Regions from separate parts of the Lysinibacillus sp. BS3 genome, predicted to be linked through region 2. Evidence: riboswitches for the same ligand, from Rfam matches in the RefSeq annotation. Region 2 holds a riboswitch; each other region holds the start of a gene.
What was found. A riboswitch is a leader RNA that binds a small molecule or an ion and turns the genes downstream of it on or off. The one in region 2 is predicted to bind S-adenosylmethionine.

Region 1: linked by a shared signal. The riboswitch ahead of AAJG31_RS11170 (MetQ/NlpA family ABC transporter substrate-binding protein) and the one ahead of AAJG31_RS15020 (cyclase family protein) in region 2 are both predicted to bind S-adenosylmethionine.
Region 3: linked by a shared signal. The riboswitch ahead of AAJG31_RS05500 (YezD family protein) and the one ahead of AAJG31_RS15020 (cyclase family protein) in region 2 are both predicted to bind S-adenosylmethionine.
Region 4: linked by a shared signal. The riboswitch ahead of AAJG31_RS18325 (methionine ABC transporter ATP-binding protein) and the one ahead of AAJG31_RS15020 (cyclase family protein) in region 2 are both predicted to bind S-adenosylmethionine.

The regions. Positions count from the first base shown of each region.
Region 1 is NZ_CP154860.1:2,235,956-2,244,027, forward strand. Features, by position in the region: gene AAJG31_RS11150 (PucR family transcriptional regulator ligand-binding domain-containing protein) at 1-1,328, shown strand, start outside; gene AAJG31_RS11155 (carbon-nitrogen family hydrolase) at 1,381-2,175, opposite strand; gene AAJG31_RS11160 (pyridoxal phosphate-dependent aminotransferase) at 2,272-3,441, shown strand; gene AAJG31_RS11165 (DNA-binding protein) at 3,484-3,987, opposite strand; SAM riboswitch class I at 4,110-4,214, shown strand; gene AAJG31_RS11170 (MetQ/NlpA family ABC transporter substrate-binding protein) at 4,303-5,133, shown strand; gene AAJG31_RS11175 (ATP-binding cassette domain-containing protein) at 5,241-6,266, shown strand; gene AAJG31_RS11180 (methionine ABC transporter permease) at 6,259-6,930, shown strand; gene AAJG31_RS11185 (enoyl-CoA hydratase-related protein) at 6,944-7,723, shown strand; gene AAJG31_RS11190 (alpha-hydroxy acid oxidase) at 7,738-8,072, shown strand, end outside.
Region 2 is NZ_CP154860.1:3,051,194-3,059,265, reverse strand. Features, by position in the region: gene AAJG31_RS15050 (aldo/keto reductase) at 1-628, shown strand, start outside; gene AAJG31_RS15045 (helix-turn-helix domain-containing protein) at 684-1,067, opposite strand; gene AAJG31_RS15040 (MFS transporter) at 1,178-2,362, shown strand; gene AAJG31_RS15035 (ABC transporter substrate-binding protein) at 2,521-3,471, shown strand; gene AAJG31_RS15030 (AraC family transcriptional regulator) at 3,546-5,117, shown strand; gene AAJG31_RS15025 (hypothetical protein) at 5,238-5,636, shown strand; SAM riboswitch class I at 5,718-5,823, shown strand; gene AAJG31_RS15020 (cyclase family protein) at 5,913-6,650, shown strand; gene AAJG31_RS15015 (DedA family protein) at 6,681-7,277, opposite strand; gene AAJG31_RS15010 (Cof-type HAD-IIB family hydrolase) at 7,338-8,072, opposite strand, start outside.
Region 3 is NZ_CP154860.1:1,035,932-1,044,003, reverse strand. Features, by position in the region: gene AAJG31_RS05535 (general stress protein) at 126-563, shown strand; gene AAJG31_RS05530 (hypothetical protein) at 679-1,035, opposite strand; gene AAJG31_RS05525 (DMT family transporter) at 1,170-2,069, opposite strand; gene AAJG31_RS05520 (LysR family transcriptional regulator) at 2,203-3,084, shown strand; gene AAJG31_RS05515 (phosphopantothenoylcysteine decarboxylase) at 3,156-3,830, shown strand; gene AAJG31_RS05510 (TetR/AcrR family transcriptional regulator) at 3,934-4,536, shown strand; gene AAJG31_RS05505 (heparan-alpha-glucosaminide N-acetyltransferase domain-containing protein) at 4,520-5,614, shown strand; SAM riboswitch class I at 5,785-5,880, shown strand; gene AAJG31_RS05500 (YezD family protein) at 5,951-6,106, shown strand; gene AAJG31_RS05495 (flavin reductase family protein) at 6,197-6,682, opposite strand; gene AAJG31_RS05490 (VOC family protein) at 6,832-7,617, shown strand; gene AAJG31_RS05485 (amphi-Trp domain-containing protein) at 7,988-8,072, opposite strand, start outside.
Region 4 is NZ_CP154860.1:3,707,010-3,715,081, reverse strand. Features, by position in the region: gene AAJG31_RS18340 (response regulator) at 1-749, opposite strand, end outside; gene AAJG31_RS18335 (MetQ/NlpA family ABC transporter substrate-binding protein) at 952-1,803, opposite strand; gene AAJG31_RS18330 (methionine ABC transporter permease) at 1,872-2,540, opposite strand; gene AAJG31_RS18325 (methionine ABC transporter ATP-binding protein) at 2,530-3,558, opposite strand; SAM riboswitch class I at 3,641-3,744, opposite strand; gene AAJG31_RS18320 (thioredoxin family protein) at 3,801-4,112, opposite strand; gene AAJG31_RS18315 (hypothetical protein) at 4,127-4,468, opposite strand; gene gcvH (glycine cleavage system protein GcvH) at 4,560-4,940, opposite strand; gene AAJG31_RS18305 (arsenate reductase family protein) at 5,022-5,378, opposite strand; gene AAJG31_RS18300 (acyl-CoA dehydrogenase family protein) at 5,563-7,347, opposite strand; gene AAJG31_RS18295 (acetyl-CoA C-acetyltransferase) at 7,474-8,072, opposite strand, start outside.

The DNA.
Region 1 (8,072 bases), 820 kb from region 2:
CAGCACTTTGTATTGAATATGGCACCTCTATTCAAGCAGTACCCGAAGCGATTTTAACACTTGCCAACCGCCACCAGTTTCCTATTATTGTTTTCCATGAAGCAGTTCCTTTTGTTCGTATTACACAGGATTTACATAGTCAAATTATCAATCAGCAATATCTATTGATTTCTTCACTAGAAGCTTACTCACAAACATTGAACAAAAATGCAGTATTGGGACAAAACACGGACGATATTTTACAAAATATGTATAATGAATTAAAAATACAAATTATGTTTTCCATTAAGGGAAGAGAACCTGTCTTTTTCCCGAATATGGCTCATAAAAAGCGGCAGCAATTCCTAACATTGAATACATCGTCTCAGCAATTTAAACATGAGCCTATTTTTCTATTTGATCAACATTATGCCGATTTATCAATTTATCGAGAAGATGGGCTTTTCTCCGAATTTGAATTATTAATATTAGATCGCACGGCAACAGCGTTGGCACAGCTTTTAATGCGAGAGTTCTATATTGAGGAAAAAAAGAATATTGAGGATGCTTCGATTTTAGCTGATTGGATTGATCAAAAACTATCTAAGGAGGAAATCTATAAATTTATCGTTACACATTATACTAACTATACACAATCCAGTGGCACTGTCTTTATTTTGGCTTCTCCTAATACGTTGACAAAGGCACAGGAGGATGTAGTCTATAGTAAGCTTTATTATCGTAATCTCTTTGAGCAACATGGCTTTATTCCATTTTTATTTGAAAGAAAAAGCTATGTTATTTTTATTTTACTGCATACAAAAGATAGTAAAGCCATTCGTGATATGCTAAACAACATGTTTTCCTCTTTGGTCAAAACTGAATTTTATAAAAAGCAGCAGGCACAAGGTTATCAGATAGCTATTGGGAAGGTTGTTTGTGATGTAGATGAAATTCCTAAAAGCTATCAAACTGCACTAGAAACCTTATATATTTGTCGAAAAGTACAAACGTCCTCGTTCTTTTACGATGATCTGCATTTATATCATTTAATCTATAAATTACAAATGCAGGTGGATTTACAGGAAGTGATTTATGACTATTTACAGCCCGTTATTGAATACGATGAAAAATATAATAGTAAGCTTCTCGAAACATTGCAGGTGTATTTACAAACAAATGGCTCTAAACAGCAAACAGCGAATCAATTGTTTATTGTTCGTCAAACACTCTATCACCGCTTAAAAAAGCTTGAAAGTTTACTTGGTAAAAATTTTATGAACGGGCATAACCGCATTACACTTGAATTTATGCTACTAGCCAATTCATTAATCGAGGATAAGAGCTAGAAAAAAGTTGGCACGCTTAAAAGGTTAACTCCCCTCCTAAGCGTGCCCTTTATTACCCTTTCACAACTACATCGTGATACAATCCAGGTCTACGATCATCGTAAACAGGAATTCTTCCACGTACTTCATCGACAATGGAAAAGTCTACATCGATCACTGCTACTTCCTCGTCCTCAGCACCTACCCATAATACTTCTCCCCAAGGCTGAATAATCATAGACTGCCCATTAAAATTTTCTACCTTTTTCGAAATACGATTAACTGCAATGACAAAGCATTGATTTTCAATCGCACGAGCCTGTAGCAACGTTTTCCAATGGTCAATCCTTGGAGTTGGCCACTGCGCTGGTACAAATAATACCTTTGCTCCTTGTAATGCATGTGCACGTAACCATTCTGGGAAGCGAATATCATAGCAAATGACACCAGCAGCTTCAATATCATCTAAAGCAAAACGATTCATTTCATCCCCTGCTTCCAAGTAAAGATGCTCGTCCATTAAACGGAAAAGATGTGCCTTGCTATATTCCCCAACAAGTTCTCCATTACGATCAAAGGTATACATCGTATTATAAAATTTATCGCCTTTCTTTGTTGAAACAGAGCCCCCTACAATATGTACATCAAGTTCCTTAGCAAGTTTAGCCAAAAAGGCCTTTGTCCGCTCACCATTGATATCTGCTAGCTCAGGCAGTTTCTCTAAAGCATAGCCTGTATTCCACATTTCAGGTAACACTATGATTTCTGCCCCATTTTTTGCAGCTTCACGAATCTTATCCTCGGCACGTTCAAAATTTTCTTCAACTTTGCCAAAGCCAACATTTAATTGAATACAACCGATTTTCATCTCTATTCCTCCTCTAGACAATTAACAGAAAAAGTAATACTATTTGCTTCATATTCTTCAATAATAATTATTATATTCTGAAAAAGGTGATCATGCATGGAATTCTCTAAAAAACTACAGCAACTACCCACTCAATTTTTTGCAGCACTCGTTCAAAAAGTAAACTTGGCTCTAGAAGAAGGGCGTGATGTCATTAACCTTGGGCAAGGAAATCCCGATCAGCCAACGCCTATTCACATCATTCAAGCATTACAGGAAGCAGCTGAAAATCCTCAAAACCACAAATATTCACCATTTAGAGGTCTCGCTGAATTACGCCAAGCTGCTGCGGACTTTTATCAACGTGAATATCAGGTAGAACTAAATCCAGATACAGAGGTAGCGATTCTTGGTGGAACAAAAATTGGTCTAGTTGAGCTACCTTTAGCTGTGTTAAACCCTGGTGACACGATGCTCTTACCAGATCCTGGCTATCCAGATTACCTATCAGGTGTTGTACTAGGAGACGTCAATTTTGAAGTAATGCCCCTTTTTGCTGAAAATGATTTCTTACCTGATTATCATGCATTACCTGATGAAGTGAAAGAAAAAGCAAAGCTTCTTTACTTAAATTACCCGAACAACCCTACAGGTGGTACAGCATCACTTGCGTTTTTTGAAGAGACCGTTCGCTTTGCGAAGGAGCACAATATTATCGTATCACATGATTTTGCTTATGGGGCAATAGGATTTGACGGTAATAAACCAGTTAGCTTCCTTCAAGCAAAGGGTGCAAAAGAAGTAGGAGTTGAAATGTATACATTATCGAAAACCTATAATATGGCTGGCTGGCGTATAGGCTTCGCTGTAGGGAATGCCGAGATTATTGCTGCTATTAATCTAATTCAGGATCATCTGTTTTGTAGTCAATTCCCTGCCATTCAACAAGCCGCAGCAGTAGCACTGACGGCTTCCCAGCAATGTGCGGATGAACTACGAGCTACTTATGAGCGTCGCCGCAATGTACTCATTGAAGAAGCTCGAAGAATTGGCTGGCATGTTACGGCTCCAAGTGGCTCCTTCTTCGCATGGCTCCCTGTACCACTAGGCTATACAAGTGAACAGTTTGCTGATCTTTTGCTCGAAAAAGCTGATATCGCTGTAGCAGCAGGTAATGGCTTCGGTCAATATGGTGAAGGCTATGTACGCGTAGGATTGCTGGTTAGTGAGGAGCGCTTACGTGAAGCAATCCATAGAATCGAGCAATTACAATTGTTTAAAAGATAATGACGCCGTATCCTGTAGCTATCCCTAGCTACAGGATTATTACTATTTTTCAATTTTCCTTGGTTGCCCTAAACCATTTTCTAATGGATAAAATTGAACATGACCTGTTTCATCATCCCATTTTCGAATATGTTGAATCCCTTGTACCTCTGCCAACACGATGTCAGCAGTAATAACAGGGTTGCCCCCTTTTATTAAATGCCCACCTGATACAACACCCCATTGATCGCTCATAGAACCATGGAAATGTGTCTCATATCCACCATCTCGCTTACACACCACACCTGAACCTTGAATAAATTCTAATGGTCCCTCTTTTTCAATCACATCACTAAAACGAACTTGAATTTGAGCTGTTGCATCTGGCACTAAATAAACAAAGCTGCTTTTTTGAAAGCTGCCAATACAGCTTACAATTGTTGCTGACTCTATGCTATTCTCTTTGCAAAGCGCTTCAATCCCTTCAATGATATCTGTTCCCGTTAGAAAACGAGCACTAATAACCTTACCAAATGAACCTATACCATAATTAACTCTTACAGACATTGTTATCCCTCTTTTGCGTCGAAATATTATAATTATATAAAAAATTTAAAAATTATTTATTGACTTACTATACCCTATAAATTATATTAGTTCTATCGGAATTACAAAAAAATATTATAAATCTCTTATCAAGAGTAGCTGAGGGACTGGCCCTATGAAGCTCGGCAACCTCCTTTTTATAGGAAGGTGCTAAATCCTGCAAACGATCTTCGTTTGATAGATAAGAGAGGACATCTTTTCATGAGCCTCTCTTAATTTGTAAGAGAGTTTTTTTATTTTCAAAAAACCGATAAAAACAATCTTGGAGGTATTTTCATGAAAAAGAAAAATAAATTTTTAGTAGGTTTAGCAAGTTTAACATTAGTAGCAGCTTTAGCAGGCTGTGGCTCTAAAGAAGATAGTAAAAGCCAAGCTGAAGGAATTGATGAAAAGAAAATCGTTGTAGGCGTCACTTCTGGTCCACACGAACAAATTGCAGAAGTAGCCGCTAAAGTAGCAAAAGAAAATGGGCTAGAAGTAGAACTAAAATCATTTTCTGACTATGTTTTACCTAATACATCCTTAGCTGAAGGTGATCTTGATGCGAACAGCTATCAACACGAGCCTTTCCTAGATACATTTAATAAAGACCATGATACAGATTTAGTACCAGTGGGCAAGACGATTTTAAATCCAATGGGTATCTACTCAGAAAAATATAAATCCTTTGATGACATTCCTGACGGTGCAACGTTTGGCTTACCAAATGACCCAACGAATGGAGCACGTGCCCTCTTTGTTTTACAGGAAGCTGGCTATATTAAGTTAAAAGAGGGTGCAGACTTAACAGCCTCGATCCGTGATGTAGAAGAAAACAAAAAGAATTTAAAATTCATTGAATTAGAGGCAGCTCAAATTCCTAAACAACTTAGTGAAGTAGATGTAGCAGCTATTAATACAAACTTTGCACTAGAAGCTGGCATTAACCCTAAAGATGACTCTATTTTATTGGAATCTACTGATTCTCCATACGTGAACTATATTGTTGTACGTGCTGAAAATGAAAATGATCCAACAATTAAAAAGTTCGTTGAGGCTTACCAATCTGACGAAGTGCGTCAATTCATCGAAGAGGAATTCAAAGGTTCTGTAATCCCTAGCTGGTAATATGTTCAGAAAGCTTCTATAAAGCCAAAGAATCTGCTGAAATTCCCCAATGGGAAGACGAGCAGATTCTTGCTTTTTAGAAGGTTGAGAAAGGAGCAAACAATCGCATGATTCAATTACAAAATATCTCAAAAGAATTTAAATCGAAAAAAGGCATCATAAAAGCTGTGGATGGCATCAACCTTCACGTAAAAAAGGGACAAATTCATGGTGTAATCGGCTATAGTGGTGCTGGTAAAAGTACACTCATTCGTTGCGTTAATCTACTAGAACGTCCTACAGCAGGAAAAGTAGTGATAGACAATGTAGACATTACGACCCTTTCTCTTCACGAATTACGTCAAACACGCCAAAAAATCGGGATGATCTTCCAGCACTTTAATCTCTTAAAAACAGCAACAGTTTACAATAATATTGCAGTTCCCTTAAAGCTACTAGGCTATAAAGAGGCGGAAGTAAAAAACCGAGTAGCTAAGTATGCTGAAATTGTCGGTTTAACAGATAAACTAGATAGTTACCCAAATCAACTTTCAGGTGGTCAAAAACAGCGTGTGGCTATTGCACGTGCCTTAGCACAGGAACCAGAGATTTTACTTAGTGACGAAGCAACAAGTGCACTTGATCCTGAGACAACGGAAGCCATTCTTGAATTGTTGTTAAAAATTAATCGTGAATTAGGCATTACGATTCTGCTCATCACACATGAAATGAATGTAATTCAAAAAATTTGCGATGAGGTTTCTGTTCTAGAATCAGGGAAAGTTGTGGAATTTGGCACAGCGATTGAACTTTTTGCGAAACCGAAGCACCCTACAACGCGAAAGTTTTTAAATACAATTTCACAACGTAATTTATCCCCCTCTCTTATTGAGCAATTAAATGTTTCAGGAAGTGTAATCCGTTTAACATTCCTTGGTGAAAGTACTGGTAAGCCATTATTAGCAGAAGTCACTAAGGTATATGATGTGCAACCAAATATTTTAACAGCTAATATCATTGAATTAAAAAACGGTATTGTCGGCAATATTGTGGTGCATTTACATGGCGAAATGCAGATTGTCCAAAAGGCGTTAACATATTTTTCAGAAAATGGCGTGGCAGTGGAAGAATTAGGAGGTGCATTCAATGAGTAGTATCCAAAGCTTCTTTACAGATTGGTCAGATGTTATTGGCAAAGCAATTATCGAAACATTTCAAATGGTCGGAATTTCATTATTTTTCTCCATTCTGATTGGCATTCCATTAGGGCTATTAATCGTTTTAACACGACCAGGACAATCCTTTGAAAATAAATTTTTCTATCAGTTTTTTAATCTATTTATCAATATTGTTCGCTCTGTTCCATTTATCATTTTATTATTCTTCATCTTACCTTTTACCAAGTTAATTGTAGGTACAACAATTGGTGTTAAAGGTGTAATCGTTCCACTAGTTGTTTACACAGCTCCTTATATTGCACGACTGATGGAATCTGCGCTTTTAGAAGTGGATTCCGGAGTAGTAGAAGCCTACACAGCCATGGGTATTAAACGTCGCCATATCATTTGGCATGTCCTATTACGTGAAGCGCGACCATCTATTATTTTAGGCTTAACAATTGCCACAATAGGATTAATTGGTGCAACAGCAATGGCAGGAATGGTTGGTGCTGGCGGTTTAGGTGACCTTGCCTATCGTTATGGTCATTTGCGCTATGAGGTTGATGTGATGTATGCAACTGTCTTTATCTTAATCATCCTTGTGCAGAGCATTCAATCCATTGGTAACCGCTTCGCCGCGAAGTTGAAAAAAGATTAAGAGGAGAATGAAGATGACAAACGAAATTTATGTAGAGAAAAGTGGCTATATTGCAACGTTAGTATTAAACCGCCCGGATAAACGGAATTCTTTATCAAGGGCAATGTTTCAAGCCATAGTAGACCAACTAGAGCTGCTCCGTATAGATTCTTCCATCAAACTTTTAATTGTTCGCGGTGTCAATGAAGTAGCCTTTTCTTCCGGTGCAGATATTAGCGAGTTTTTAGATGTTCGTTATGCTACAGACAATGCTAAAGCCTATAATGAATTGGCTCTAAAGGCGATCGATGCTCTCTATAAATTTCCACACCCGACAATTGCTATGATTCAGGGCTTAGCAATTGGTGGTGGCTTAGAGTTAGCAAATGCTTGTGATTTTAGAATAGCAACGCCTAAGAGTAAGCTAGGCATTACCGCTGCAAACATAGGTATTGTATATAATTTAGAAAGCACGAAACGTCTCATCAATATTGTTGGTGTCGCTAAGGCAAAGGAAATTTTGTACACAGCTACTATTTTTACAGCTGAAGAAGGAAAAAATATTGGTTTAATTACGGCCCTACACGAACCAGAGGAAATTGATGAGGCGACATTGCAATTCGCTGAACATTTATTAAGTAAATCATCCATTGCAAACGCAGGCATCAAAAAAATTATCCAAGCAATTGTTGATGGTGAAATTGAAGAAAACGATGAGCTGGCACAGTTAGTTTTGGATTCATTTAGTTCAGACGATTATAACGAAGGTATTCAAGCCTTTTTAAATAAAAGAAAGCCTATTTTCAATAAATAAGTGAGGTAGTAACGATGACAAACATAACTGATGGCGATCTACTCTTAAAAAATATAACTGCTCAAGCCCCCTTCCCCATTTGCTTTGCAGATTTAGAAAAGGCTGTAGCGGAAAAAATCGAAGCTGGCCCTTTTGGCTACATCCGTTCAGGTGCTGGCGGTGAACAAACACTGCGCAATAATCGTGCAGCTTTTGAGAAGTATTCCATTGTTCCCCGATTTTTAAATGATGTGTCAAACGTTGATACATCGGTTCATTTGTTTGGTAAAACATATCCAACTCCTTTGCTTTTTGCTCCTGTGGGCATGAACGGAATGGTTCACGATGAAGGTGAGCTTGCCGTTGCACG
Region 2 (8,072 bases):
TCGTGAAGATTTATTTATCACATCTAAAGTATGGAACGATGGTTTAAGCTATGATGAAACAATTGCAGCTTATGAAGAGAGCCTAAAAAATTTAGGATTAGATTATTTAGACCTTTATCTAATTCATTGGCCTGGTAAAGATAAATATGCTGAATCGTGGAAAGCACTTGAAGACTTATATGAACAAGGCAAGATCAAAGCAATCGGTGTATGTAACTTTACTGTGGCACACTTGGATAACTTATTATCATTTGCTCATATTAAACCTGTTGTGAACCAAGTGGAATTCCACCCACGCTTACAACAAGTGGAGCTTCGTTCATTCTGTGACAAGCACCAAATTCAACTTGAAGCATGGGCACCTTTAATGCAAGGTGGACTTCTTGAAGATGAAACAATTTCAAAAATCGCAACAAAATACGGAAAATCAAATGCTCAGGTTATTTTACGCTGGGATGTACAAAATGGAGTGATTACAATTCCAAAATCAGTACGTAGAGAGCGTATGATGCAAAACGCTGATATCTTTGACTTTACTTTAACAGACGAAGAAATGGCATTAATCAATGAGATGAATCGTGAACAACGTGTTGGACCAAATCCAGATGAATTTGACTTTGCTCTATAAGCATTAAAAAGAGGAAAGAGACTGTCTTGTATATGACAGTCTCTTTCTCCCCTCATTATGATGTTTGCTGCATGGCAATATCATCATCACGTTGTTTTAACAGTACATCTTCACCTTTATCCTGTAATAATTCAACATGTTTTTCACCCCACGTACAAAGCATGTTCAGAATTGGTTCCATTCCTTGTCCATAGGCTGTTAATGAATATTCAACTTTTGGTGGTACTTGATTGAAGACCTTTCGATTGATTAACCCAGCCTGCTCCAGTTCCCTTAATTGGTTTGTGAGCATTTTTTGTGAAATACCTGGGATCAATCGTCGAAATTCGTTTGTTCGAATTTTACCATGGTGGTTTAAATGACAAAGAATAACTGGTTTCCATTTACCACCAATAACTTCTAGTGTAGCTTCAACACCAATATTATAAACTTTTTGCATCGTAAACCTCCTGTAATATCCAAAAGTAACTAAAAGTACTCTACATATCTTTTTGGTATGTATGAATATTACTACACATAATAAAAAAAATCAAAGGAGATAGTAGTAAAATGTCAAAATCAAAAAAGCCAAATGCTAAACTTACCTTACTAGCACTTGCTATCAGTGCATTTGGTATAGGGTCCACTGAATTTATCAGTGTGGGACTTTTACCATTAATTACAGATGACTTTGGTATTTCTCTTAGCACAGCTGGCTTAACCGTTTCTATATATGCACTAGGGGTAACTGTTGGGGCTCCCTTACTAACAGCTTTAACATCCCGCCTTAGTCGAAAAACCGTATTATTGCTTGTCATGTCCATTTTTATAGTGGGTAACCTAGCAGTCGCTTTAGCTCCTAATTTCGCATTACTATTAATCGGACGTATTATTTCAGCATTAGCACATGGTGTGTTTATGTCCATCGCTTCTGTTATAGCAGCAGATGTAGTGGAACCAAATAAACGAGCAAGTGCTATCGCCTTTATGTTTACTGGCTTAACATTAGCTACTGTAACAGGTGTCCCACTCGGTACATTTATTGGACAAGTAACAGATTGGCGTATGTCATTCATTTTTATTGTTGTCATTGGAATTGTCGGTTTAATTAGTAATGCATTTTTAGTACCTAGCCAATTATCGAAAGGCAATCCCATCTCTATTCGTGATATTGGCAAAGTATTAGGCAATATTCGAATGATCTTAATACTATTCATTACCGCAATTGGATACGGCGGTGCTTTTGTTGTCTACACATATGTTTCACCTATTTTAGAGCAATATATGGGGTATTCCCCACATACAGTCGTCATTATTCTAGTTGTCTATGGTATTTGTGTAGCTATCGGTAATACTCTTGGAGGTCATTTTGCTAATCATAATCCGCTACGTTCCATCTTTATTATTTTTGTTGGACTTGCATTGGCATTGCTTGGCATTGGCTTTACTCTTGAATCACCTATTATGGGATTAATAATGGTGCTGACAATGGGATTGTTCATGTTTATGAATGTCCCAGGATTGCAGCTATATGCTGTTCTACTATCTGAAAAATATATACCATCAGCAATTTCAATGGCCTCAGCATTGAATATTTCTGCTTTCAATATTGGCATATTTTTAGGCTCATATATCGGAGGCTTTATTATTCGCCACCAATCGTTGGCACATACGCCTATATACGGATTCCTGATGGTTATGCTAGCAGCAATTGTTACACTTTTATGGTTACTTTTCGATAACAAAAAACAATAACTCTCTGAATTTCATTTTGTATAAAAAAGTAGTAGAGAATGTGTATTGTTTGTTGATATGTAGTATCCTATAATTTACTTGAACCAAACGAGAATGATTATCATTCTAATTTAAGGGAATACCCTTACTGTTTTAGTAAATCTATAGGAGTGAATAAAATGCGTAGAGGTCGATATTTTTCATTTGTAGTTTTCTTTGCACTTATATTCGTATTAGGTGCCTGTGGCTCAAATGAAGTAAAAGAGGATACAGCTACAGAAAAACAATCATCTAAAGATACAAGAATTGTAGAAGACGAGTTTGGAAAAGTAGAAATTCCTACAAATCCACAGCGTGTAGCTGCTATCTATTTGGAAGACTATTTAACTGCTTTGGATGTAAAACCCGTTGTGCAATGGTATCACCCATCTTGGGGAAAACAGGACTATTTAGGATTAGATGTTCCTGAGTTCGACATTACTGGTAGCATGGAAACATTATTACAAGCCAAGCCTGATTTAATCATTGTAGATGGTGCCGCGGACAAGGCAAAGTATGATGAATACTCAAAGGTAGCGCCTACTTACCGCTTGAAAGAAGATATTCTACAAGATCCACGTGAAATTGCGAAAACAATAGCTGATGTTTTAAATATTTCCGATAAAGCAAAAGAAATGGTTGATCAATATGAGCAACGTGTTTCCGATTTAAAAGCAAAACTAGATGAATCAATCGAAGACGAAACAGTTGCTGTTGTACGACTAAATGTAGCAGATAATACATTAGCGTTATTTGGTATTAAAAATCGCTACTCTGGCTATATTTACACAGAGACAGGCTTAACACCACATCCATTAGCCCGTGATATGACAGAGTTTCACGAGGTTTTATCAGAAGAGGCTATCACGGAATTAGATGCGGATCATATCATCCTTTTCCCTTCAAACGGAACATGGGATTCTAAAGAAAACCAAGAAGCCATTAAATGGTTAGATAGTACACTATGGAAAACACTCCCTGCTGTAAAAAATGGGCATGTTTATATTGCTGATCGCACATATTGGCAATCTGGCGCAATCACAGCCAACTTGCTAAAGTATGATGATTTAGAGAAATGGTTCGTCAAATAATTTTCCAAAGAAAGCTCTTAATGAGGGCTTTCTTTGTGTTGTTCTGCCAATTCAAAAAAAGGGGTGAATTATTAATGGGTAACTTAACACATGTTTATACGTTACAAAATATCTCTTATTCAATTCAACCGTCAAAAAAGTTATTGATTAGTAGTGATTTCTATACACTTTTTATCGTAATGAATGGTAGCGGAAAGCTAGCCATAGATCATGACACCATTCATTTTAGTGAAGAAAAGTGCATATTGATTCCGCCAAATAACACGGTTAGTATCCACATTCAAAGTGAACACCTTTGTTTTTATCAGTTACAATTCAACATTGTCAATCTCAGCAATAGTCAAAATTCATATAGTCATTTTACAAGTATCAGCGAACGACATCTTCTCCCCTTTTCACAATGTCATAGACTGCTAGAAGTCATCTATCAAAACCGGTTAGCGGAGGATGAACACACGATTTTTGAACAGCATGTGCACTTTCAAGAGCTGATGTTATTACTCTTACATCAAACCATACCCAAGCAGATGAAAAAAAATGATCGCCAATCTGTTGAGCAGTCCGTTAACCATTTACAAAAACATTTTGAAAAAGAGTGGACGGTTGAGCAGCTAGCACAGCTAGCTGACGTACCAAGATGGAATTATACGCGCATTTTTAAAGATATTACGGGACAAATTCCTCTTCACTATTTAACTAAACTTCGTATTGAAAAAGCTAAGCATTTATTAATGACAACAAATGATCGAGTATTTGAAATTAGCCAGTCTGTCGGATTTAATAATGAGTATTATTTTAATCGTCGCTTTAAGGAACATGTCGGCATCTCTCCAGGACAATATCGAAGAAATCAAAGCAGCCATATACGTGTATTTGCACCATTCTTAGAAGATTTCTTTGTTGCGCTTGGGATTACGCCAATTGCTCAATTCAGTCATTCAAAATGGGGGAAACAAGACTATTTAGGTCTACAGAAAGTGCCAGATATCGATGTACAAAATAGAGAAATGGATCGACTCTTTTACTATAAGCCAACTTTAATTATGTTAGATTCTGGTGTAGAGCGTTGGGAATCCTTTCAGCACTTAGATGAAGTAGCCCCCGTCTGCCATCTTTCACACCCTGGAGAGAATTGGCAATCTACTTTATTTAAAATTGCAGATCTAACAGGAAAAACCTCCTTGATGCAAGACGTAATCCTACAATATGAAGATAAAGTACAACAAGCAAAAGGAATTCTTAGCAAATCTGTTTATGGGCAAAGTGTAGCATTTCTCCGTATTTCAGCCATTGGCATTACTCTATATGCGGGTCCTAAATGTGGCTATACGGGCCCCATTTTATATCGTGACTTAGGTTTAATGCCACATTCACTAGTATGGAGTATTCCGCACAATCAACGTAAAGCACAACTGAAATTTGCTCAATTGTTGCAATTAGATGCTGATCATTTATTTATTACCTTTGATAAACAACATTCCATTTATGAAAATGAGGAACGTGCTATTTTAAAAACTCCTACTTGGAAAAACCTAGCTGCCGTTAAAAGCAACTGTGTCTATGAAGTAGACTTTTTAACATGGATGAATTATGGCATTTTATCACATAGTAAAAAAATTGATGATGTCTTAAATGTACTTGGCTAAAAGGAAGCTTACTTTAGCTTCCTTTTTAAATGATTAGGACAAACATTGCACTGCTAATAACACCGAAAGCCGTTTTGCTACATAAGATAGGATATCAGTTATAGGATAGGAGGAATGACCTTGTATTACAATCCTTATCCGTATTTTGTGCATCCCTATCATTATCCAACATCGCCTATCGCTAATCATTTTGCCACTAGACCCTTTTCGCAACATCTAGCAATGCCGACCAATAATCCTTTTCCACCTGTCGATACACACAAATTAAAAGCTTCAGCATCACGGATAAAGGCAATGATGCAGCAAGCCCAATTACTTACGGATAAAATAGATAGCTCCCAACAATTCGCACATGATTTAATGAATGCTGCTCAACTTTCAAATAAAACAGAGGTTGAAAAATTAATCACATCAACAGGCATTACGATGAAATTTGAAACAAACTATACACCAGACAGTTTTAGAATACGTCTTATTGATAATGATTGTTGTGGAGTCACCTTAAATTTGAATTGGTGAAAATTCCTAGTGAACTTGTAAACTATAAAAAACTATGCTAAAGTGTTTGTATTGTTATTTCTGAAAATTCTTATATTACTTTTCTTATCAAGAGAGACGGAGGGATTGGCCCGATGAAGTCTCAGCAACCAGCTAACAGTATGGTGCTAATTCCAATTGGCAAAATGATCAGCCTTGAAGATGAGAAGAAGAACTACCGTTGTTGCAGCAGGAGTCCTCTTCTATTAGGGGACTCCTTTTTATTTACAACTATTTTTACAGAAAGCAGGGAAATCGATGTCTAATGAACTTTTACAAGCATTGCAATTATTAAAATCGAAACAGTGGGTTGACTTAACACATACATTCGGCCCTAATTCACCACATTTTTTTATGTTTGAGGACGCTAAATTTGAAACGTTATTTTCTCATAAGGACGGTTTCTTCGCTCAACAATTCACGTTCCCTGGTCAATATGGCACACATATCGACCCACCCATTCATTTTGTGCGAGATACTCGCTACTTAGAAGAATTAGAACTAAAAGAGCTTGTTCTTCCCCTTGTTGTTATTGATAAATCACAAGAGGCTGCGAGCAACCATGATTTTTCATTAAGTGTTGAAGATATTCTTGATTTTGAGGACAAGCATGGAGAAATTGAAGCAGGAACATTTGTAGCATTACGCACAGATTGGAGTAAGCGCTGGCCAGATAAAGAGGCTTTCAGTAATAAGGATGCAGATGGACATAACCATATCCCTGGCTGGGGTTTAGAAGCTTTACAGTTTTTACTAAAAGAACGCAAGGTAAGCGCAATTGGTCATGAAACTTTCGATACGGACTCTGCTGCTGATTTTCGTAAAAATGGCAAGCTAGATGGCGAATATTTTGTACTTGACCAAGACACCTATCAAATTGAGCTAATGACGAATTTGGACAAGCTACCTGCGAAAGGCGCTATCATCTTCAATATCGTACCTAAGCCAGAAAAAGCATCTGGCTTCCCTGTGCGCTCATTTGCTATTTTGCCATAACATAAAAGTCGGTATAGCGTATACCGACTTTTATGTTTGTCCATTTCTTTTTTTGAATAGAAAGTAAACAATGAGCATCCCTACAATAAATAAAAGGATAAGATAGATACTATAATGAGTCAGATAGTATCCAACAAATCGCCATTTCTCTCCAAGCATCTTTCCTAATGATATAAATGTGAACGTCCAGATAAATGCCCCTGTATAGGCAAAAAGCGCAAACTTTCTATAAGGATAATTATTAATAGCCGCAATATACGCTGTCAAATGACGTACCCCGGGGATAAAATAGCCAATTAATAATAGGGTAGGTCCTATTTTTGTAAACATCTTTTTCGTAAAGTCAATTTTTTGCTCTGTAATATGAATTTTAGGCCCATATTTCTGCAATAACGGTAAGCCAAAACGATAACCAATATAGTAGCTTAAGGTAATGCCTCCAACCGCACCAATCATTGCACTGACTAAAGCAGGAATATGTTCAAGACTTTCTCGGTAAACACTATAGCCTACATAAGTTAGAAACACCTCATCAGGAAGTGGCACCCCTACAATACCTCCAATTAGAATCACGATAATTCCAAAGTATCCGTAATGTTCAATTAGAGACTGCACGTGATGTGCCATAAATCATCCCACCTAAATTTATTAAAATCTACCTGCTATATATAGTGTAGCCTCAGCGCTCTAAATGACTTGAAGCTGACGTAAAGCAAAATTGATACCGCCATCCGTAGATGTCTTTGTAACAAAATTCGCAACACTTTTTAGAGCTTTACTACCATTTCCCATGGCAATTCCTACTCCTACATATTCCAACATGTCAATATCATTATCCCCATCCCCAAAGGCAATCGCATTCTTAGGGTCAATATTGAAATGATCAAGCACCGCTTTAATAGCTATAGACTTCGAAACATCCTGCTGTAATACATTCACAATATAAGGATGCCAACGCTGTAAAAATATATTCGAAACTTGGCTAGTATATCTTTTTTCAGCCAGCTCATCCGCATATAGACACATGAGAAAAACCTCTTCATCTACAATTTTTTCATTTATATGTGGAAAATCCCGTAAAGATAAAGTTTCTTGCATCGCTCTTAAAGCTACTGGACTTTGTATGCTATTCATGGATAGCTGCTCTGTAAAAAATGTTAGGCTATGCTGCTGTTCCTGTGCAAACGCCTGTACATTGTGGACAATTTCTTTGGCAATCGGAGTTTTATGTATGACAAGATCCTTATGTTTCACATAGGCCCCATTTGCAGTAATAAAGGTTTCAATCCCCAGCGCTTTTAACTCATAACACATAGATAAGGGTCTTCCAGTAGCCGCTACAAGATGGATTCCTTTTTCTTGCAATAACTGAATAGCTTGTTTTGTACTTTCTTCCACACAGCCATCCTCGTAATTAATCAA
Region 3 (8,072 bases), 2.0 Mb from region 2:
ATTATGTCAAATCAGCAACGTAGTTTAAGGCAATTTAACAATTATTACAGTTTAGTAAAATGGGTTTGTTTGTGTGTAGTGCGGGTAATTACCTAGTAAGCCATACAACATAGGAGGAATTGAACATGATGAATGAACAAAATCCAAAAATTGAGGTGGCCCATACAAGGGATGAAATGCTTCACATTTTAGAGAATATGCGAATGGAAGGTTATCACCAAGACGATATTCATATTATTGCGAGAGATCCCCAACAGTTTGAGGATGTAAAATGGGATGCCGATGTGCAAACGCATGAGGCTGGAAATTGGGTAGATCAATTTAAATCTTGGTTTACAGGCGACTCAGCCGTTACAGAGGGTTTAAAACGATTTAATCTGTCAGAGGGACAAATCGCTTACTATGCGCATCTTGTAGAACAAGGAAGTATTGTCTTATATGCAGAACATGAGGATGATGTCGATACACTCCAAACATATCCAGAGACTGCTGAAGAGCAAGAGGAGCGTTTAAGAAATCAACAGCGTATGGCAGAAGCAGAGCAATATAGAAGATTTTTATAATGAATCAAACTAACGAGATATGACTATTCCTTGCTAGTTTGAATATAGACAAAGTCGATTGTTTCGACTTTGTCTATTATTTTATCTAGCATTTCTTGAAAAGAAGGGCTATTTTTTAAATGCCATCTTTATATTTAGAAATGTTATTTTTCGCATTTAGTATTGATAGAATAGGATCACTTGTTTTCTTTTTAAAAGGTTGCGAAAGCAGGTCTTGTAAATTAGTAGATTCTCTCATATCAAGGCTTTGTTTGGTTTCCATGAGGAGAACCCTTTGTCCTGTTGGTTTGACAAGGTATTGACGTACATAGCCATTTTCGTATCTGACCTCAATTTTCGATTTGTTCTTTTTTTCGTCTTCCTCTTCACGGCCACCGACATGTCTCATTAAATCCAGTAGGTTTTGTGTTTGAATTGGTTGATTATCCTTGGTTGGTAAATAATATGACGTATGTAAGGTTTGAATTTGCATGTATGAATCTCCTTTATTTTCGTACCTGTAAAAATTAGTCTATTTTACATGTAATCGTGCTATAAATTCAATACATAGTAAAAGGAAGCTTGAGAAATAACTCTCAGCTTCCTCTTTTATTCATATGCACTATATTATTGTATGACTTTTTCCTGTGCATCCTTTTTCATAAAACGTAATACATGGAAATGCTCTAATTGTGCTACTAAATTCCCTATAAGAATGAAGCTGCCACCAATCATTAATTTCATTGTTATGCCTTCTCCGATAAACATCATGGCAAACATAGCGGCAAAAATTGGTTCTAAGGAGAATATAAGACCTGTATGTGTAGCAGAAGTATACTGTTGTGCAACAGTTTGACCCACAAAGCAAAACGCACTACAGATGATGCCAAGCCCTAAAATAGCAATCCAGGATATTGCTGAATTTGGCATTGTTGGTGTTTCGAATAGAAAGGTTAACACAAGTGCATAAATTCCAGCAAAGCCAAGCTGATAAATTCCGTATGAAATGGACTCTACATTTCGTGTGAATGAGCTATTTAAAAGTAAATAAATTGAATAACATAACGCAGCAATTGCTACTAATAAATCACCTTTATGGAATGTGAATGAGCCGTGTGCTGTTAAGACGGTAATACCAATCATGGTACAAATGATTGCAAAGCTAACTGCTCGAGAAGGTAATTTTTTTTCAATAAAGCTGCTGAAAATCGGCACTAACACGACCGTTAGGCTTAAGATGAAGCCAGCATTTGAAACAGAAGTAGATTGTAAACCAAATAAACTTAACGCGAACACAATGAATAATAAAAATCCTTGAATAGCCGCATATTTTAATGTTTTACCATTTACTTTGATCATCCGTTTGTAAAAAATAAGTCCTGCTACGAAAAATGCGATGATACAACGTAATGCCACCACATTATAAACTGCCAACGTTTCTAGCCCCATGACCATAAAGGTATAAGAGAGCCCCCAAAACATTGTGACAATAACCATCAATACATTTGCTTTTCCTTGGATACTCATTATGTTCACCTACCATCTGTGTACTAAAACAGTTTTATACTAAAAATTACTATATATCTTGTGTTGTGATTAGTAAAACGAATGTTTATAATGAATAGGATTAAAAAAATTCATGTATATAGAGGGATTGCGGATGAGCTTAGTGAAATATGAGATTTTAACAAAGGTGGCAGAGGTGGCAAGCTTTACAAAAGCAGCTGATGCGCTAGGGTTAACACAATCTGCTGTGAGTCATGCCGTGTCGAGTTTAGAAAAAGAGTTTGGCTTTGCGCTCATTCATCGAAGTCGTGTGGGTGTGACATTAACGAGTGAGGGACAAACAATGCTAAGGGCAATGCGTCAGGTTTTGGATGCTCAGGAATTATTGCAACAGGAAGCAGCTCACATTCATGGCGTGACACGAGGTAAGGTTCGAATTGGTGTGATATCGAGTATTTCTTCCAATTGGATGCCAGAAATTGTTCGAATTATGGATAATCAATTTCCAGGGATACAGGTGGAGTTACGAGAGGGAGATTACTATGAAATTGAACAATGGCTTTTAAGTGGTGAAGTAGAAGCAGGATTTTTGAATGGTCAAAAGTCAGAGCAATATCAGTTCACTGAGCTCCAACAAGACCCATTATTATGTATTGTTTCGGATAAAAGTCCATTGTTTGATAAGACAGAAATTGATATCGTAGATTTAGAGGATATGCCATTTATTATGACTTCCTATAAAGGGACAAATGATGTCAAGGTGCTATTAGAGCAATATCATGTTAAGCCGAATATCCGCTTTGAGCTTTCCGAGGAGGTAGGGATTCTTTCCATGATTTCTCATCATTTAGGGATCAGTATTTTACCTCAGTTGGTTATTCAAAATTTACCGCCAACATTGAGAGCGATTCCGTTAAAGCAAGGTGGCTACCGAACGATTGGTATTGCCATGAAACACCATGCTTCGCCCGTCACAAAGAAATTTGCAGAGATATTAAGTGCTTGGCTAAAAGAACAAAACAGCTCCCTAAAATAGTGGCTATTGAAGCCTATCCTTACATTACGTTAAAATAGTATTTGTATATATTTCAGAAAATAGGTGAGTGTATGGGGACATTACAGGGCAAAACCGTACTCATTACAAGTGGGGGAACACTTGAAAAATGGGATCGTGTACGAGGTCATACTAATTTATCAAAAGGCACAATGGGGTGTTATTTAGCAGAGGCGGCGCTGGCTGCTGGCGCTAACGTAGTATACATGCATGGTTACTTTGCACAGCTCCCAGAAAACCAAAATGATATGACATTGATACAATTTGAAGGCATAGAGGATTTAGGACAAAAGGTACGTCATGCAGTTCAACAACAACATGTCGATATCGTTATTATGGCGGCTGCGGGCTCTGATTGGGTCATTGACAAAGTATATGATCAATCAGGTAATTTAATGGAGGAAACGGGGAAAATGCCTTCTGACGAACCACCTATTATTCATTTTAAAAAAGCACCAAAAGTATTAGGTCAAATTAAGGGATGGCAACCGAATGTAACGTTAGTAGGCTTTAAGCTCGAAGCAACGAATGATGAGGAATTCTTGTTAGCTCGTGCCAGACTGCGTATGGAAACAGCCAATGCACAATTTATGGTAGCAAATAGCTCTCAGTCTTTATATGGGGGGGATGAACCTCATTGGATTGTACCTGCTGATGGACAGCCTCTTAAAGTAATGGGCAAGCAAAAAACAGCAGAAGCTTTAATGATGTATTTACAAAATCAATAAATGTGAACTGTGTAGAGAAATATTTCTACACAGTTTTTTCTTGTCTAAAAGGTTAGCATCCTATAATATTTACTTAACGGTCGGTAAAAAAAGGAGGGTAATAATGGGAAATAAAGAACAAACTTTTCGCAAGATTATAGAAATTGCTTATGTGATGTTTGCGGAAAATGGATTTGAAAAAACAAGCTTAGCAATGATTGCTACAGAGGTCGGTATTTCAAAACCAGCCATTTACTATTATTTTCAATCAAAAGATCAATTAATCGCTTTCATATTTGATGAATTGTATAAAGAAATTCAACATGATGTTGCTGTGGATTATAAAGAGCTTTCTTCTGCTAATTTTAAGGAGGAATTACTTAAGCTAGGCTATAAATCTATTGAGGCACAGGACAAGGACCCTTATTTTAATAAAATATTTAATCAATATGTACTATTAGCGGCCCGCGATGAAAACTATAAAAGACAATTAGTAGAGCTAGAAACCAGTTTTTTAACGAGCTTTGTTGCTATCCTACGATATGGCGTACAGCTAGGCGTGCTAGAGGATACTCCACATATAGAAGCGAAGGCACAGATGCTAGCCCTCGTCTATGATAATATCGGTAATTTCATGTTAACAGGCAACCAATTGAACTATAGGGCTATTTGGAAGGAGGCAGTGAATAGCGTTATCCAAGGGGGCAAAAATGACAAAAAGAAATGATGATCGGCGCATTGAAGGTCTTGATTTTGCAAGAGCTCTCGCCATGCTTGGCATGTTCATTGTCAATTTTGGCGTCATAACAGATTCTACAACGAATGGTTCAACATGGTTAATTGCCTTCCAACATCTTTTCGAGGGACGTGCTTCGGCCGTATTTGTCATGCTAGCAGGAATAGGGACAGCCTTAATGACTCGTCAGGCTAGAGAGAGTAAGGACCCAATCCTTCTTCGTCAAAATCGACTTACTTTGTGGAAGAGGGCGCTTTTGTTATTTACGATAGGGATAATATTATATGCAATCGGCTGGACAGGAGATATCTTACATTATTATGGCGTGTATATGTTTGTTGCTGCTTGGTTGATTGCCCAATCCAAGAAAATGATGATCTTCATAATTGGTGCCATCCTTATCCTTTCACAATGGCTTCAAATTCAATTTAGTTACCTTGCTGGTTGGCATCCAACATATGTGCTACTAGAGTATCTTGATTTTTGGACACCAGCAGGATTTATAAGAAATTTGATGTTTAATGGCTATCATCCACTATTCCCCTGGATTTGCTTCTTTCTGATAGGTATGGTAGTGGGCACATTAGATTTAACAAATCATACATTAAGAAAAAACTTACTGGTGATAGGTTTATTGTTAGTCATCATGACTGAGACTTGTTCAACGTTATTCATTAAGATGACAACCATTCATTTATTAGATGTAGAGAGTGCATTGTATTTATTTGATACAGGACCGATTCCACCGAATATGATGTATGTCCTATCTAATTCGGCTTCGGCTATTGTTATCATTGTTGGCTCCATCTATCTTGTAGAGACATGTAAAAATAAGGTTATTCAATCTTTCATATTAACAGGACAAATGTCTTTAACGCATTATGTTGGCCATGTTGTTATAGGCATTGGAATACTAATTATTTGCCAAAAGCTGGAGAACCAAACACTTGCTTTTTCCATGCTGTATGCCTGCTGTTATTTTTTAGGATGTGTCGTTGTTTCTGTATGGTGGAGGACTAAACATCATCGAGGCCCACTTGAATTCATGATGAGGAAATGGAGCTTGTAATAAATTAATGGATTGCCATCTATTTCTCACTGACTAGGCATAAAATACTTTAGGTTTAGGGAGTCTTTTAATCTAAACGACATATTGCATAGTATTCAACTAGGTTTTCTAATATTTTGTATTGACATTCCTATAGCAGAATTATAGAATTATTTTCAAGAAACGCAGTACTCTTATCAAGAGAGGTGGAGGGACTTGGCCCAATGAAGCCTCGGCAACCGAACAACAGGTGCCAAATCCAACAGATGGTGTCTGAGAGATAGGAGGGGCTATCAATCAGTTTGATGCGTTGGCCTCTTTATGAACAATAAGGATAAAAAAGAAGGGGTGTATCGTATGGCTCAGTCAGTAAAAGTAGATGATAAGAAACTAGAGGCAATTGCGAAGGCGATTCAAAATCTTGAATTTGGTGAAGTGCATATTACGATTCAAGATGGTGTGATTGTGCAAATTAATAGGCTTGAAAAGCAGAGATTTCCGCAGAAAAAATAACAATGATTTCAGTAGAACTTATGTCAAACGGCCACCTATAAGCATGAAGGATTTCCTGTGCTTACAAGTGGCCCTTTTTTTGTGTAAAGACTAGCTATAAAAGCTTTTTGGTATGGGACCGATATGACGGCGATGATAAAGCAAAGGCTCTTTTTGAGCATTTGTAATGTCTACGACCTGCCCAATAAAAATGGTATGGTCGCCAGCATCGATTTGCTGAAATGTTTTACATTGTAAATTAGCTGCTGTATCATGTAAAATCGGTAGTCCTAAAGAGGAAGTTGACCATTTTGCTTGTGCAAAGCGATCAGGGATTTTACTGGCAAATAGTGTACATAAATGCTCTTGATCACTCGCTAAAATATTGACCGCAAAATTTGGCGCAGTCGTGAAATAAGGATGGAGCTGAGATTTTTTATCGAGTGACCACAAAATAAGGAGCGGGTCGATTGAAACAGATGCAAAGGAATTGACGGTTAAGCCAATCGGTTTTGTGTCATGACATGTCGTGACAACTGTTACGCCTGTAGGATAATTACCTAATGCCAATTTAAAAGCAGCTACTAAATCTGTCATTCAAATCACCTCTTTATGAAATTAGTGAACGGAGTTTGTAGGTAAACGAAACTTTTTTTCATATCCTACTAGTAACTCCTTTTCTTGAGTAAATTTTAAACTAATCAAACATACAGGTAAAGGTAATGGGGAAAGAAAGGGGAATGGCCATGACTTTATATTTTGATCATTTGGTTCATCAAGTGGAATCACCAGAAAATATAAAGGTTTTCTTCAATAAACGAAATGTCCATACAGTGAATGGTGGGCAGCACACGATGTGGGGGACTTATAATACGTTAAGCTACTTTGGCTTAAGCTATATTGAACAAATTGCTATCTATGATCGTGATTTATTTGAGCAAGCGGCACAATACCCATATTCCCTACATTATACGTTTAAACGTGATCAAGAGCGCCAGGGATTTTCTCGAATTGCTCTGCGCACAAAAAATATTGAGGAAGAGGGTCGACGCTTGCGAGCATTGGGCTATGAAGTATATGGACCAGATGCATGTAGCAGAACAAGACCAGATGGCACTGTGGTAGAATGGAAGCTACTGCATTTTGGTAAGCCAGATCTGCCAATTGATTTTCCATTTTTGATTGAATGGGCGGAGGAAGATGAAGAACGTTTGGTTCAATTAAAGGCAAGTGGTGCCATTGATGTCAAACAGGCTATAACGATGGAATCCGTCCAATTCTACGTCAAGGACATGCAGGCAACAGTTAAGCTGTGGCAAGAGGTGTTACAGCTACCAGTGCCTACGCAATATGAGCAGTATTTGTCACTACAGCTACCGAATATGCGCTTAGATTTCTATGAGGAAGAGAGCGCGATGACAATGACACTTGGTCATGTCAAAGAGGGACCATTTGGTGTGACATTAAAGGATCCTAAACGAACAAAGGAAACTTTAGTTTGCCCTGGTGCTTTTTATTGGATAAATCGATAAGGAGAAAAGGCTGGGCCATAACTAACTGGGACCTTCATTAAGCCGAATAATCTTTAAATTAACAAACATGATAACTAGAAAAACCGAACTATTCCGAAACACTTCGTAAGCGTTTTAGTGGATAGCTCGGTATTTTTATGGGCTGAAACACTTTTGCTTCCGCCTTTTTACATAAGTATTGAAAAACAAAACCATCAATAGAATTTCTGATGCTGGCTACTTGCTTTCCTGTGGATTTAGCGTTACAGAGGAGACCCTGGAGCGAAATCACCCCAACCTTGCTAAAAAGTTTTAGCTAGTGACATGATCTTTAATTCAACAATATGGAAAAATCCACTTCATCAGAAAAGTGGATTTTCGTTGCCAATTATTATTCAATTGTCATTTTTTTCGGTGTTTCTGTACCTGTATACCAATCAAATTCAATTTCAAATGAATGCTTGTCGCCCTTTTTT
Region 4 (8,072 bases), 660 kb from region 2:
CGTTCTGACATCATATAAATAATAAATTTCTTTTCATTTGGCATATGTCGTAAGATATGCAATATTTCTAAGCCATTTTTCAGCGGTAAAATATCATTCATAAGAATTAGATGCATATGCCCTGATTTATAATCATCCGATTGCAAAAAGCTATAGCCATCCTCATAAACCTTTACATCTAAAGAAAAATAAGGGATATTTATTTGCTTAAGCGTTGACTCTAATACTTGTCTAAAAATGGCGTTTTGCTCAATAATACTAACTTTCACTAATTCAGTTGGTTGCTCACAGTAATCCTTTACCTCTGCTATACTCCATGTTAATTGCTCATCCCCTGATAACATCTGTTTATTTTTATTTAACAGCTCTTCAAAAATAACGTTATTATTTCTTATTTCTGTTATAGAGGCCTTTAATGCAATCTGTTGGAACTTCCGTTCTGCTTTTAAGATGGCAAATATTCGTTTTAAAAACGCCCTAGCTTCTACATCACTACTTTGTAAAAAGAAGATGCCCCAATGATCCCCGTCGGATAATTGAAAAAGCAAGTCTGTCTTGCGTATTTTTGATTGTAAAAACGAGGTAACTTGATCATTCACATTTTCATTCAGTTGTGTAGCATTAGCTGTTTTTAAAAAGACTGCTGTTATAGTAAGGCGTGATCTAATAACACTTTCTCGCCATATTTTAAAGTAGCGCTCTACTTCATGTTCTTGCATGATGTCATGGGTGAATTTTATATCATTCATTAGAATCACTCCATCTAGTTTTTTCTTATTATTACTTTCTATCATTTATTTCGTAGATTAACAACATTACTATAGTAATAAATGTGACTAAACAATAAATAGACGTCATAAAAAATACATAGTTTCTCATCAATTTAACTACAAATAAAAAAGAGTACATAAGTCGTTAAACTTATGTACCCTTTTATAAAATTTTTAATTCTTATTTTACCGGTACTACTGCACCTTTCCACTCTTCTAAAATGAAGTCTTGGATTTCTTTAGATGTTAATACTTCTAATAATTTTTTAATTTCAGGTTTTGATTCATCACCTGCACGTACAGCGATGATGTTAACATATGGAGATTCTTTATCTTCAAGAGAAATAGCATCTTCAATTGGGTTTAAACCGTTATCGATGGCAAAGTTAGAATTGATAAGTACTGCATCGCCTTCATCGTTTTCGTACATTTGTACAAGCATTTCTGGGGCAGTATTTGCATCGAATTTAAAGTTTTTAGGATTTTCTTCAATATCCTTTAATTCTGCTGCTGTTTTATCAATGCCTTCTTTTAATTTGATTAAGCCTTTAGCCTCTAACAATGACAGCATACGACCATGGTCAGATACTGAGTTAGAAAGTAAAATTGTTGCGCCTTCAGGCAGGTCTTCTAACGTTTTATATTTTTTAGAGTAAATACCGATTGGTTCAATATGAACGCCACCTGCATTAACGAAATCATAGCCATTGTCTTTAATTTGTAGCTCTAAGTAAGGAATGTGCTGGAAATAGTTTGCATCAAGTGTTTTTGAGTCTAAATCTTGGTTTGGTAGAACATAATCTGTATACGTTTCAATTTTAAGGTCTATGCCTTCTTTAGCTAAGATCGGTTTTGCTTTTTCTAAAATAACTGCGTGTGGTGTATTAGAAGCACCTACTTTTAATATTACGTTTTCTTTGCTATCTGTTTGATCGCCAGATGCTGATTTTTCATCTTCTTTTTTATCTGTACCGCAAGCTGCTAATGCTAGTACAAGTATTGATAAAAATAATCCTGCTAATAACTTTTTCATTTATGACACTCCCTTTTATTTGTTTAAAATATGTTAGCGGTAAAAACCGGAATAACCTCATTTTCGTGCTAGCGTTTATCAATTTTCTCGGTAATTAAATCACCAATCCATTGAATAATAAATACGACTACTAAGATCAAAATAGTTGCCATTAATGTCACATCTTGGCGATTTCGCTGGAAGCCGTCTAAGAAAGCTAAGTTACCAAGACCACCTGCACCAATAATTCCTGCCATCGCTGTATATCCTACAAGAGCAACAGCCGTTACAGTGATACCAGAAATCAAAGCTGGTAATGATTCCGGAACCAATACTTTCCAAATAATCGTAGAAGTTTTTGCTCCCATTGAACGGGCTGCTTCAATCACACCTTTATCAATTTCACGTAACGCAATTAATACCATACGAGCATAAAACGGTGCTGCACCGATAATTAAAGCAGGTAACGCCGCATTGGCACCGCGAATTGTACCTAGTAAAAACTTCGTAAATGGAATTAATAAAATAATTAATACGATAAATGGAATGGAACGGAAAATATTAACGAGTGATCCTGTTAAAAAGTTAACGATTTTATTTGCCCATAACTGATTGGGGCTAGTTAGAAATAGAACAATACCAATGACTAACCCAAGAATAAATGTCACAACCGTTGATATAGCTGTCATGTATAAAGTTTCATAGGTAGCTTGCCACATATTTTCCCAGTCTACATTCGGAAAGAGATTAGTTAGCATTTTCAATCACCTCCGTCTGTACTTCCACTGTATTTAAATAACGAAGGGCTTCAGTGACGTTTGTCTGAGAGCCATCAATTTGCACAATCAATGTACCATATGCACCATTTTTTGTTTGCGAAATATTTCCGTGAACAATACTTACTTCTACATCAAATTGTTTCACAAGATGTGAGATGACAGGCTGTTCTGTTTTTTCACCAACAAAAATCAATTTGACAAGTTGTCCAGTTGGATAGTTTGTTTTAATTTGTGCTACCGTATCCTGTGTTTCCTTAGTGTCTGTAATTTGAGATACAAACTTCTTAGTAATAGCCGCCTGTGGGGCTTGGAAGACTTGTAATACCTCACCACGTTCCACAATTTCGCCTGCCTCCATCACCGCTACACGATGACAAATTTTGCGGATGACATGCATTTCGTGGGTAATCAGGACGATTGTTAAGCCTAAGCGTTCATTTATATCTACGAGTAAATCAAGAATGGCATCCGTTGTTTCAGGGTCGAGTGCGGATGTCGCCTCATCACATAGTAAAACCTCTGGATTATTCGCTAATGCACGTGCAATTCCTACACGCTGCTTTTGTCCCCCAGAAAGCTGGGATGGATATGCCTTATCGCGCCCTTCTAAGCCTACAAGGGCAATTAATTCCTTCACACGCGCTTCACGTTGAGCCTTTGGGAAGCCTGCGATTTCTAAAGGGAATGCAATATTTTCGGCAACTGTTCTTGACCAAAGTAAATTAAAATGCTGGAAAATCATACTTACCTTTTGTCTAGCTGCTCTAAGCTTTTGCCCTTTTATCGATGAAAATTCTTGATTGTTCACCGTTACTGTTCCTGCTGTCGGTTTCTCTAAACCGTTTAATAAACGAATCATGGTACTTTTACCAGCACCACTATAGCCGATAATGCCAAAAATTTCACCTTTATTAATAGTAAGGTTGACGTCTTTGACTGCCGTTAATTCGCCATTTGCTGTTTTGTATTTCTTTGTAATATTTTGAAGCTGGATCATAGCGAATACTCCTTTTCTCATATAGAAAACCCCTTCACTCACAGACAAGTAGAAGGGGTCACGTATGATACGTTAAACCGTTCTCTCATCTTTCAAAGAAAAATCTTTGGGTGATTTGGCACCTTTTCACATTGTGATGGTTGCCGGGCTTCATAGGGCACTTCCCTCCGCCACTCTTCATAAGAGTTCGATATATTTAATGTTTTAGTAATATATTTGATACTTTACCACGCTAGTAAAGTTCAGTCAATTGATTTTTTTAACAATTCATATAAAAATGGTACGGATTGAAAAGCATAAATCTTTTCTGTCACTTTTCCGCCATCACTGATGAGTAGACATGGAACACTTTCAATTTGATGCTCATAAGCTATGTGTTCCAAAAAGTTGATATTTGCTTTACCAATTTGTAGCTGTGGCAGTAATTGCTCAATAATGGACATCATTTTAGATGCCACTGCACACGTTCCACACATCGGTGTATATAAATAAAATGCAGTTTTCTCTCCCGACTGTTTAGCCGCTTCCCACTGCTCTATTGACCATTCTTCCATTTACTCACGCAACCTTACAAAATATATTCATTATGGATTGAAAAATGTGCACGCAGTAAGATCATTGCTAGCACTTTTCTTGGTGTCGTTTCTACTTCCTTGTATGTTGGCATTGTGCGCAGATGCTCAGCCTCTGGATAATGTCTGTCCATTAATGCACGTAGCTTATCACCAGAAGTATCTGCATCAAAAAAAGTAAATAGCTCACAGCCCTCATAGGGATCCAGTAGTTCTTCTAATTGATGCACACCAATTGTACCATTCGTACATAGTATTGTAACATTCTCATTCAAAATAGGCTCAATTTGTAGCTTATCTGAGCGCCCTTCTACTATCAAGCATTTTCCCTCGAACATTACGCCACCTCCATTTAGAGATCCCCACTTATAAGTCATTATATAACAAAAAACGCCGGTAGTTTCCGACGTTTTTCGATTATGGCTTGTCTTATTCAGCGATCATTTCTTCGTATTGCTCTGCTGTCATTAGTTTCTCAACTTCTGATGCGTCAGCAGGCTCAACAACGATCATCCATGCTTTTTCATATGGTGATTCATTAACGAATTCTGGGCTATCTTCTAAATCTGCATTTACTTCAACTACAGTACCTGAGATTGGTGCATATAATTCAGAAACAGTTTTTACTGATTCTACGCTACCGAATGGATCATCTGTTTTGATTTCGTCGCCAACTTGTGGAAGCTCAACGAATACGATATCTCCTAATTCAGATTGTGCGAAGTGAGTAATACCAATACGTACTTTTCCATCTTCTACTTTTACCCATTCATGTTCTTCAGAGTATCGTAAGTCTTTAGGTGTGCTCATGCAAAAAACCCCTCCATAAATATGTAATATATTCACTTTCAGTGTGCCATACTTCTCCTATAAATACAAGGTTTAATACGGTTATTTCCAAGCTTGCTCAAAATCTACTTCTTTAAAACCTAAAGTAACTTTTTTTCCATCTGTCACGATGGGACGTTTAATTAACATGCCATCTGAAGCAAGTAGCTCAAGCTGCTCATCCTCCGTCATTTCCGCTAACTTGTCCTTTAAGCCAAGCTCACGATATTTCATGCCTGAGGTATTAAAAAATTTCTTCAAAGGCTGTCCACTAGCTTGCCAAATAGCTGTTAATTCTTCTTTAGTGGGAGGTTGCTCTGCGATATGTACCTCTTCATAGGAAACCTCATGCTCATTTAACCACTTCTGTGCCTTTTTACATGTTGTACATTTCGGATAATGGAAAAATTGAATCGTCATTACAATGCTCCTCTTCTGTCTTTTTCTGTAGTATACCATCATAGTTGTTTTCAATGGTGAACTTCACTCTTTTTTGTAAGTTTATCCACCAGTTGTGCAAATTTATCCGCTCCTTTTACGATTATCCATCTCATATAAAAAAACCTAGCTATCTTTTGCAGATAGCTAGGTTAAATTTGCACTATTATACAATATATTTTTCAGCATCAATTAATTTAACGGAAGCCTCACGCTTCTTCGCAATTAAATTGTATGGATTATTACGCGTTAGCTTACGCAGTGCAGATAATGTCATACGGGCTGCATCGCCATCCGCTGAAGCAAGAATTGTGTCTTTTGCTTCTTTTTCGATTTCTGCGAATGCTTCTTGGCAGAAAATTTGTGTGTATAGCAATTTTTGATGTGCTTTTTCAGCACCGTCACGAGCAATTGCTTTTTCTGTACGTAAGACAGCTGATTCCATTGCAAATAATTGGTTAGCTATATTCGCAATGTTTACCAATACTTCTTGCTCTTGATCAAGTTTTGCACCAAAGCGTTGTGCTGCTAATCCTGCAGCTAATACAGCAATCTTCTTGGCATTTTTCACTAAATATTTTTCTTGTGCTAACGGCTCTGTACCGATTTCCTCTGGCATTAGCATAAGCAGCTCTTGCTGTAAATTTTGAGCAACTTGTAATAATGGCAGCTCACCTTTTAGCGCCTTTTTCATAAATGTACCAGGTACAATCATGCGGTTAATTTCGTTTGTACCTTCAAAAATTCGATTAATACGAGAATCACGGTAAATACGCTCTACCTCATATTCAGCCATAAAGCCATAACCGCCATGAAGTTGTACTGCTTCATCTGCAATATAGTCTAATGTTTCTGAACCGAATACTTTGGCAATAGAGCATTCAATAGCATATTCAGCAATCGCACCTGCAATCACTTTTCCTTGCTTTTGCTCTTCTAGGCTTAATTGGCTTAAGCGATCCTCAAATAGACCCACAGTACGATAGTTTAATGATTCTGAAGCATACAATTGAGAAGCCATCGTTGATAATTTCTCTTTTGTCAGATTGAAATCAGAAAGCTTTGTCTTAAACTGCTGACGTTGGTTTGTATACTGAATAGCTAACTCCAATGCACGTTTCGATCCGCCAATTGTGCCCACGCCTAGTTTATAACGACCAATGTTTAAAATATTGAACGCAATGATATGACCACGACCAATTTCGCCTAATAGATTTTCTACAGGTACTTCCGCATCTTCCAATACCAATGTACGAGTTGATGATGATTTAATCCCCATTTTCTTTTCTTCAGGACCAACTGAAACACCATTGTAGGCACGTTCTACGATAAAGGCAGAGAATTTATCGCCATCAATTTTTGCGTAGACCACAAATACATCAGCAAAGCCTGCATTCGTAATCCACTGTTTTTCACCATTTAAAATATAATGTGTGCCAGCTTCATTTAATTTTGCAGTCGTTTTTGCACCTAGAGCATCTGAACCTGAACCTGGCTCTGTTAATGCATAGGCAGCGATTAATTCACCTGAAGCAAGCTTAGGTAAATATTTTCTCTTTTGATCTTCATTACCGAATAGAACAATTGGTAATGACCCAATACCAACGTGGGCACCATGTGTGATTGAGAAACCACCTGCAACAGACATTTTTTCAGCGATTAAAGCTGAAGAAACTTTGTCTAATCCTAACCCTTCGTATTCTTCAGGCACATCTGCTCCAAGTAAGCCTAATTCGCCTGCACTTTTTAGGAGACGCACTGAATGCTCAAATTCATGGTGCTCTAAATTTTCCACTACTGGTAAAACTTCATTTGTAACGTATTCCTCTGTTGTTTTAGCAATCATTTTATGCTCGTCAGTGAAATCTTCCGGTGTAAATACACGATCTAATTCCACATCTTCAATAAGAAATCCGCCACCTTTAATGAAATCAGTTGTTTTTTCAGTCATGATTAATTCCTCCCAATATATCTTTTTGTTAGTTGATTCCCCTAATGATCATGTATAGAAAAGCTTGACGTATACAATGTTCGGAGGCAACCGTAAACAGTACACCTCAAGCTGATCTAGCAAAAATTATAGAATTTCAAATACGCCAGCAGCACCCATGCCGCCACCAATACACATTGTCACTACGCCATATTTCTTCCCTTGACGCTTCAATTCATGAATTAGCTTTAATGTTAAAATAGCTCCCGTTGCGCCTAGTGGATGACCTAATGCAATCGCTCCACCATTGACATTGACTTTCTCTTGGTCGATGCCTAAATGACGTACCACCTGTAATGACTGTGAAGCAAATGCTTCATTGATTTCCCATACATCAATATCTTCGATGGATAAACCTGCAATTTCCAACGCTTTTGGCACTGCCACGATAGGCCCGATACCCATTACTTCAGGAGGTACACCGCCAACTGCAAAGCCTAGGAATTTTGCCATTGGTGTCAGTCCTTGCTTATCAGCCTCTTCACGATCCATTACTAGTACAGCTGCTGCACCATCAGAAGTTTGAGAGGCATTGCCCGCCGTTACACTGCCTTTTACGTGGAAAGCTGGACGTAGTTTGGCTAAACCTTCAACTGATGTACCTGGACGTACACCTTCATCCATACTGAATGTGAATTTTTTCACTTGTGGTTTATTGTTATCGTCTACGTAATGCTGTTCCACTT